Regions from separate parts of the Pseudoalteromonas sp. JC3 genome, predicted to be linked through region 1. Evidence: predicted binding sites of a transcription regulator. Region 1 holds the regulator's gene; the other holds the start of a gene.
What was found. The regulator MetJ, encoded in region 1, represses methionine synthesis genes. The targets are predictions, from matches to a motif close to TAGACGTCTAGACGTCTA.

Region 1 (4,209 bases):
TCCCGTCTTATTGTGTCTTTTATTCTTCTAAAATAAAAAACTTGCCAGTTTGGCAGCAAAACTTTACTGATCTCTTGGGTAGAGTAAAAACTCTATTTAGCAGATAAATATTGAACATTTACGAGCTTAAGTTGTGAAAATAATCAAAGCTCATATAGTAAATAGTATCAGGTATGAGCACTTAATATAAACTAAAGTCAGTATATTGCGATTAAATGTCGGTATCTTGACGTTAAAGTTGGTTAAGTTGCAATTTTCTTATTGTTTTTATAGTTGGTGTACATTTGTGCTAATTTTATACATTCCGTGCTGGTTTTAGCGTCTTGTTTTTTAAGTTTTAGTCATTTTATTTGTGAAATATTTCTTAAAATTGAGCTTATCTTCTCGGAAAAGTATAGAAAATACCATGCTAGTGGATAGACCTGATTTTACTTGAATAATGAGCAAAACTCGGTATTGTGTGAATACGGTCGATTAACTATATGTCCTATTGACATACCGCGACAGCAAAGCACATACGCTTGTTGAGTGGTTGAATGTCGTCGCTCATATAGTTAATCGCACTGTGTGTTGCTGTAACCAGCTAGCTAGGTTGCCAACATTCAGAATGCGAACGTTTACCACACTCTCACATTAACTTCGTAGGAAAATATCGCGCCATGACAGACTTTCGTCAACAAGCTCTAGATTATCACGAGAAGCCCGTTCCAGGTAAAATCAGTGTTGAACTCACTAAACCTGCCGAGACCGTAAAAGACTTAGCACTTGCATACAGCCCAGGTGTTGCAGAGCCAGTACGTGAAATCGCGGCTGATCCGGCGAATGCATACCGTTACACGGGTAAAGGAAATATGGTTGCGGTGATCAGTAATGGTACGGCAATTCTTGGCTTGGGTAACTTAGGTCCTTTGGCGTCAAAGCCTGTTATGGAAGGTAAGGCACTATTATTTAAGCGTTTTGCGGGCCTTGATTCAATCGATATCGAAGTTAAGCACAACACCACTGAAGACTTCATCAATACTGTGGCAAATATCGCAGACACATTTGGTGGTATTAACCTTGAAGATATTAAAGCGCCAGAGTGTTTTGAAATTGAGCGCGCGCTAATTGAACGTTGTGACGTTCCTGTATTCCATGATGATCAGCACGGCACTGCAATTGTAACCGCTGCGGGTATGCTGAATGCGTTGGAAATCCAAGGTAAAGATATTCATGATGCGATTATTGTGTGTCTTGGCGCGGGTGCAGCCGCTATTGCTTGTATGGAATTACTGATCAAATGCGGTGCTCAACGTGAGCACATCTATATGCTGGACAGAAAAGGCGTGATCCATACTCGTCGTGATGACCTAAATGAATACAAAGAGCTGTTTGCAAACAACACGGATAAGCGTACGTTACAAGACGTGATTGCAGATGCGGACGTATTTGTTGGTGTTTCTGGCCCAGACTTACTTTCTGCTGAGGATCTAAAGCTAATGGCTGACAAGCCAGTGGTATTCGCTTGTTCTAACCCAGACCCTGAGATCAGCCCTGAAGTTGCACACGGTGCACGTAATGATTTGATCATGGCGACAGGCCGCTCGGATTATCCAAACCAAGTAAATAATGTACTGTGTTTCCCGTTTATCTTCCGTGGTGCGCTTGATGTACGCGCAACCGCTATCAATGACGAGATGAAGATTGCAGCGGTTGAAGCAATTAGAACGATTGCGAAAGAGCCTGTACCTGCTGAAGTGTTAAAAGCGGCTGACGTAGATAGTCTAGAGTTTGGTCCTGAGTATATTATTCCAAAACCAATGGATCCACGTTTGTTACCTCGTATCGCAAAAGCGGTAGCGGTAGCTGCAATTGAATCAGGCGTGGCACAAATCGATATGCCAGCTGGATATATGGAATAATACCATTGGTATTATTCAAATGAAAAAGCCTCGATTGAGGCTTTTTTTGTGTCTGTATTTCCAGAGCGAAAGAGCAGTTATCACTCTTCGTTTATTTCTGGGATCTCCAAACCGCGCTCTTCCATTATTTGTCTTACCTCTAAAGGAATACGCTCTGGATTATCTTTTCTCAAGTCTTCATCGCTCGGCAGTGGCTGACCTGTGAAGGCATGTAGAAACGCCTCACATAAAAGCTCACTGTTCGTGGCATGACGTAAGTTATTCACTTGGCGACGTGTACGCTCATCAGTTAGCACTTTGAGTACATTCAGAGGTATGCTCACCGTGATCTTTTTTACTTGCTCTGCTTTCTTACCGTGTTCTGCATATGGGTGAATATACTCACCGTTCCATTTTGCCATAATTGTGTACTTGCCTCAGTTACATCAATGCCAATATGACTGGGTTCTGGTCTACATTATTCACCAACCGCATGAATATAGGGATAACCTTACGAATTAAAGATAAATCCCAAACTCAAATAGATGAATAAACTAATCCGCCATAGCGAGATAGAAGAATCTCTGCCATAGTTTTCAATAACTCAGTCGTATTAGCAACGCCTAGAGTGGCGAAATTTTATCGGTTTAAAAAAGATAGTCAAATACTAGTTATTTAGCCATTTAGCAGTATAAATGTTTTGACTTCTGGTTTCTGTTGTTCTAACCTTTTAGACGTCTAAACATCCAACTATCTAGGTGACCTTATGAGTCAAGTTAATAAATCGACGGTAGCAGTGCGTCACGGTATAGAAGCTGATAAAGCGCATGGGGCAGTAGTGCCACCGCTTTACCTTTCTACCACCTATTCTTTTGCCGATTTTGATACCAAACGCGACTACGATTATGGCCGCAGCGGTAACTTTAATCGTGATGTGCTTGCACAGGCACTTACCGAACTTGAAGGTGGTGCTCGTGGTATTATTACCGCCACTGGCATGGCTGCCGTTCACCTAGTAACTCAACTGCTTAACCATGACGATACGCTGGTTATTCCACATGACTGCTATGGTGGTAGCTATCGCTTGTTTACATCGCTTGCAAAGCGTGGATTGCTCAAATTAACAGTCTTGGATCTCACGCAACCTGAAAGTCTTGCGCAGCTGCAGCAGATCAAACCTAAATTAGTTTGGATTGAAACACCAAGTAACCCAATTTTGCGGTTAACGGATATAGAAGCTGTCGTAAATGCAGCACACGCTGTGGGGGCTTTGGTCGCCGCTGACAACACCTTCTTGTCTCCTGCATTACAAAACCCCATTGCCTTTGGCGTGGATGTCGTCGTGCATTCAACCACTAAATATATCAATGGTCATTCTGATGTAGTGGGGGGCGCGGTGATCGCGCGTACACAGGAATTGGGTGATGAGTTAGCTTGGTGGGCGAATAATATCGGTATTACCGGTGCACCTTTTGATAGTTACCTTACCCTACGTGGACTGCGCACCTTAAATGTACGTTTACGCCAACATCAAGAAAATGCTCAGCTTATTGCAGAATATTTAGAAAAGTCGCCGTATGTTAGCCAAGTTTATTACCCTGGCCTTGAGTCGCATCCTCAACACGAACTTGCGAAAAAACAACAGCTCGGCTTTGGTGGCATGGTGAGCTTTGATATCAAAGGCGATCTGCAAACATCTGCGAAGTTTTTAACGTCTCTAACGCACTTTTCATTGGCAGAATCTTTAGGTGGGGTTGAGAGTCTTATTTGTCATCCAGCGACGATGACACACGCGGGTATGGATCCGCAAGCACGTTTAGAAGCGGGAGTGGGCGACACGTTGATTCGTATTTCTGTAGGCATTGAAGATGCACAGGATCTCATTGCAGATCTGGAATCGGGATTTGCATGTATTGATGAAAGTCAGGCGAGTGATGATGCTAAGTCATTCAAATTAACGCCTGCACATACAGTAGCGTTGTGGTGAGTAAATGGCAAAAGTAGTACATAAGTTTGGTGGTTCGAGTTTAAGCTCGCCAGAGCGTTATCAGGCGGTTGCCAAGATAGTGTTAGAGCAATGTCAACTAGGTGACAGTGTTGTGGTTTCTGCTGCAGGAAAAACAACGAATACCCTAGTGAAGTTATGGCAAAGCTTTGAGCAGCAAGATGTTCGCGCATTCAACGATGTTTTATTACAAGTTGAAAATCATCAACGTGAATTAATTGATGCCCTGTTTGTAGGTGAACAACACAGTGTGTTACTCAAACAGCTTGTCAATGAGCTGCAAGCAATCGCTTCAGGACGAGAAGAACAGCATCTTCACTACGC
Region 2 (4,209 bases), 1.9 Mb from region 1:
GGTAAATACTGCTGTTTGTATCATGGTGAATTCCTAATTTAAGTTACAGGCTTCAAGACCTGCCAAACGCATCCGCACTTCGATGTTAGGCAAGCTACGCGGCTGGGTTTGCTCAAGGCCTCTCGCGAAGGCGCGAATATGTTCGGGCGTGGTGCCACAGCAGCCGCCAACAATATTGATAAATCCTTCATTACCCCAATCGATAATCTCTTTCGCCATGTCGTCGGCTTCTAGGTCGTATTCACCAAACTCGTTAGGAAGCCCTGCGTTTGGATGCACTGAGGTAAAGGTTTCACAAACCCGTGACAGCTCTTCTACATATTGTCTTAATAAATCTGGGCCTAGCGCGCAATTTAGGCCAATGGAGATTGGCTTAATATGACGAATGGAGTTATAAAACGCCTCTGTGGTTTGCCCTGAAAGCGTGCGACCGGAAGCATCGGTAATTGTGCCCGAGATCATAACAGGCAGAGTGACACCCGCTTGCTCAAATGCTTCTTCTACGCCGTAAGACGCGGCTTTGGCGTTGAGCGTATCAAAAATAGTCTCAATCAAAATAAGGTGAGCACCGCCTTCAATAAGGGCAAGCGTTGATTCGACATAGGCTGCAACCAACTTGTCAAAAGTGATATTGCGAAAACCAGGGTCGTTTACATCTGGAGAAATCGAACAGGTTTTTGACGTTGGGCCAAGTACACCTGCCACATAGCGAGGCTTGCTGGGATCTTTGGCGGTAAATTCATCACATACCGCACGTGCAAGCTTCGCCGATTCAAGATTAATCTCGCGGCTTAGGCTTGCCATGTCATAATCTTCCATCGAGATGGTGGTGGCGTTAAAAGTATTGGTTTCAATGATATCTGCGCCAGCAGCTAGGTAATCGCGATGGATCTGTTTGATTATCTCAGGCTGCGTCAAACTTAGCAGATCGTTGTTGCCTTTGATAAGGACATGCCAATCTTTAAAGCGCTCACCACGATAGTCTTGTTCTTCTAATTTGTGCTTTTGGATCATGGTTCCCATTGCACCATCTAAGATCAGAATACGTTGCTGCATTGCTTGCTTAAGCTGCTCTGCTATTTGCTCACCGTTTACGGCTACATTATTCGGCATAATTGTTAGTCCTTACATCTTGGCTAACTAAGTTAATATCATAAGGTGTGGTTTGGTAAACATAGTAGTTTAACCAATTTGAGAATAACAAGAATGCATGGCTTTGCCATGTCTTAGATGGACGTTTGCTGGTGTCATTCTCAGGAAAATAGTTCTCAGGCTGCGGTGCGTTGGCCATTTTTTCACAATCGCGAAGATATTCTTTTTGTAGCGTATCGGCGTCGTATTCAGGATGACCGGTAATGTATACTTGGCTACCTGAGTGATTTTTAATTAAGTAAGCGCCCACTTTTTCAGAGCCTGCTAACACCACTAGGTCTTTACACGCATTAATTTTATCGATGTCGATGTGGCCATAACGTGAGTGTGGCACCAAAAACTCATCATCAAAACCGCGAGTGAGCGCCCCGTGGTCAAAATAACAGTGGTGCTTAAATACGCCACACAGTTTGTCATTTTTGAGTGCTCGCTTTAACCCATAATGGTGATACAAACCGGCATGTGCGGCCCAACAAGAAAACAGGGTTGAAGTAACATGGTGCTCAGCCCAATCAAAAAACGCCTGTAATTCCTGCCAATACACCACATCGTCATATTCAAGATGCGCCAGCGGCGCACCGGTGACTATCAAAGCATCATAGTTTTGATCTTTCACATCCGAAAAATAGCGGTAAAACATATCTAGATGTTGCTCTGAGTTTTCAGAGCTACGGTGGGTGTCCAGTCGCAACAAATCAACATTCACCTGCAAAGGGGTATTTGCCAGTAATCGGATAAATTGCACCTCAGTCTCCACCTTATTCGGCATCAAGTTTAATATCGCGAGCCGCATTGGGCGGATCTCTTGCGTTGATGCACGACTTTGTGGCATCACGAACACATTTTCATGACGCAATTGGGCAATGGCTGGGAGTTCGTCGGTGACGGTGATTGGCATGCGCTGCTCCAGACTAATCGAATGGCATTATTATGGACAAAAACTGGAAAAATTCAACCTCTAGATGTATGGACGTCTAAACATTTGTGATAATAATTTGATGCCTAACCTCTCACTGATTATTTCAATTTATGTATACTTGCCATCATATAAATAAACACAAGAAACTTGATATTTATGATTGGTATTGGCGAAGCGGCAGCGATTGCGGCGGCTGGGGTATGGGCTGGCTCAACCATACTGTATAAACGATTTAGCCATCACCTTAGTCCATTTGAGTTGAACGTTAGCAAAGGCGTCATCGCTTCTGCTTTGATGATCTTGTGTTTGCTCATCGCAGGTGATGCTATGTATCCGACCTTACTCTCGAGCTGGGGCTGGCTGATAGCCAGTGGGATACTGGGCATAGCGATTGGTGACAGCGCTTACTTTGCCGCACTCAGAAATATAGGCCCTGCTCGCACTTTGGTTATTGAAAGTCTTGCACCTGCCATCGCGGGGATCTTAAACATTGTGCTCCTTGGTGTTTATCTCAGCGCATCCGCTTGGCTCGGCATTGCAGTGACAACCGTTGGTGTGATGTTGGCGATTAAGCCAAGTAGAAGCCAGCCGGTATTAGACAAAAAACATTATCTCTTGGGAGTCTGTTTTGCACTCACGGCTGCCATTTGCCAAGCTGCGGGTATGGTGCTTTCCAAAGGTGCGCTAAATAACGAAAGCATTAGTAGTTTGTGGGCGGCACTTATTCGCTTGGGATCCGGCACCCTATTTGTGGCCTTTATTGTTGTTTGTTTGAAATCACAAAGCCTGTTTAAAGCACTCACACTTAAACAAATCGACGGTAAAAACTGGTTATTCGTTGCAGTGTTTTTTGGCACCTTTATTGGGCTTTGGCTACAGTTAATTTCCGTTAATCATACTGATCCCGCTATCGCACAAACCATCTTTGCAACGGCACCGCTTATGGTGATGACAATTGGACTACTGCGCAGAGAAGCTATTACTAAGTCTATGATGTTTGGAGGCCTAATTGCTTTAGCTGGGGTGTTTTTATTGCTAAAGGGATAGCCAATATCACACTTAATATGTGTGCATATTGGCCTGAATTTGGGGTTAATTTACCACCGAAACAGAGGCAAAATACAAAAAGTAATCAACCTAAGATTTATTAAAGGCAGACACGACTTTTTGTTACCACTATATTAATATGTAAAAACAATGTATATAGACTAATATTTATGCCTTTGCTTGCTTTGTTTTTCGCATTACTGCTCGTTGTGTTACCGGCGCATGGTTCAGAATGCCCAGGTGCCAATAATGCTAATCTCACAAGCCAGATTTTGTCTTGTAAGCAACATCTTGAAACGCTTGAACCCAACGGTGCTCAAGCTTTTGATGCACATCTTGAGCTTGTTAGCTTGTATCGTCGAGCGGGTGACATAAAGCTCAGCAATCAAATACTGGATGAGTTGATGGCATGGAAGTTAACCACACTCCAACGCTTTCAGGTGTTAAGACAAAGTGGTATTAATCGTTATCGCCAGCGCAATTATATTCAAGCGCTGGAGAGCTTCCACGAAGCGCAAACGCTTGCGGCTAAGTTGCAACAAAACGAACTCCTGGGTAAATCGGCAAACGATTTAGCTAATGCCTATCAGGCACTCGGAGATTTAGACACCGCCCTTACTTTATTTTTAGAAAGCTACCAAATAGCGAAAGCAACAAATGACCTACAGAGACAAGCGATCACGCTTAACAATTTAGGGAATGTATCGAGGGATATTAATCAGTTGGATGATGCCATCCTCTCGTTTCGTCAAGCCCACGCGCTCCACCAGCAAGCTGGCGACCAAACTAAAGCGAATCACACCTTGCTAAGCATCGCGGAGGTATTTTACAAAAAGCGCGACTACAACAAAGCAACTGAAATAATTGAAGATTTACTTCAACCTTTGACACAAAGCGGTGCCTATACCCAATTGTCTCGAGCCTATTTATTATTGGCCGAAATTGCCATTGCTCAAAATCATATCACTCAGGCACAACAGCAACTTGCTTCATTTAAACGTACTCGGCAACTAATTCAACACGGTAAAGTGGATCAGCGAGCACTGCTTATTGAGGCCAAACTCAAGCAGCTTGAGGGCGATAACCTAACA

Region 2: the regulator MetJ is predicted to act here: its motif matches at 2,112-2,129, upstream of QSH61_RS05905 (homoserine O-succinyltransferase).

What each region holds. Positions count from the first base shown of each region.
Region 1 is NZ_CP127855.1:3,907,301-3,911,509, reverse strand. Features, by position in the region: gene QSH61_RS17030 (malic enzyme-like NAD(P)-binding protein) at 660-1,901, shown strand; gene metJ (met regulon transcriptional regulator MetJ) at 1,982-2,302, opposite strand; gene metB (cystathionine gamma-synthase) at 2,647-3,867, shown strand; gene metL (bifunctional aspartate kinase/homoserine dehydrogenase II) at 3,872-4,209, shown strand, end outside.
Region 2 is NZ_CP127855.1:1,435,489-1,439,697, reverse strand. Features, by position in the region: gene metH (methionine synthase) at 1-24, opposite strand, end outside; gene QSH61_RS05910 (homocysteine S-methyltransferase family protein) at 34-1,113, opposite strand; gene QSH61_RS05905 (homoserine O-succinyltransferase) at 1,103-2,050, opposite strand; gene QSH61_RS05900 (DMT family transporter) at 2,228-3,118, shown strand; gene QSH61_RS05895 (tetratricopeptide repeat protein) at 3,289-4,209, shown strand, end outside.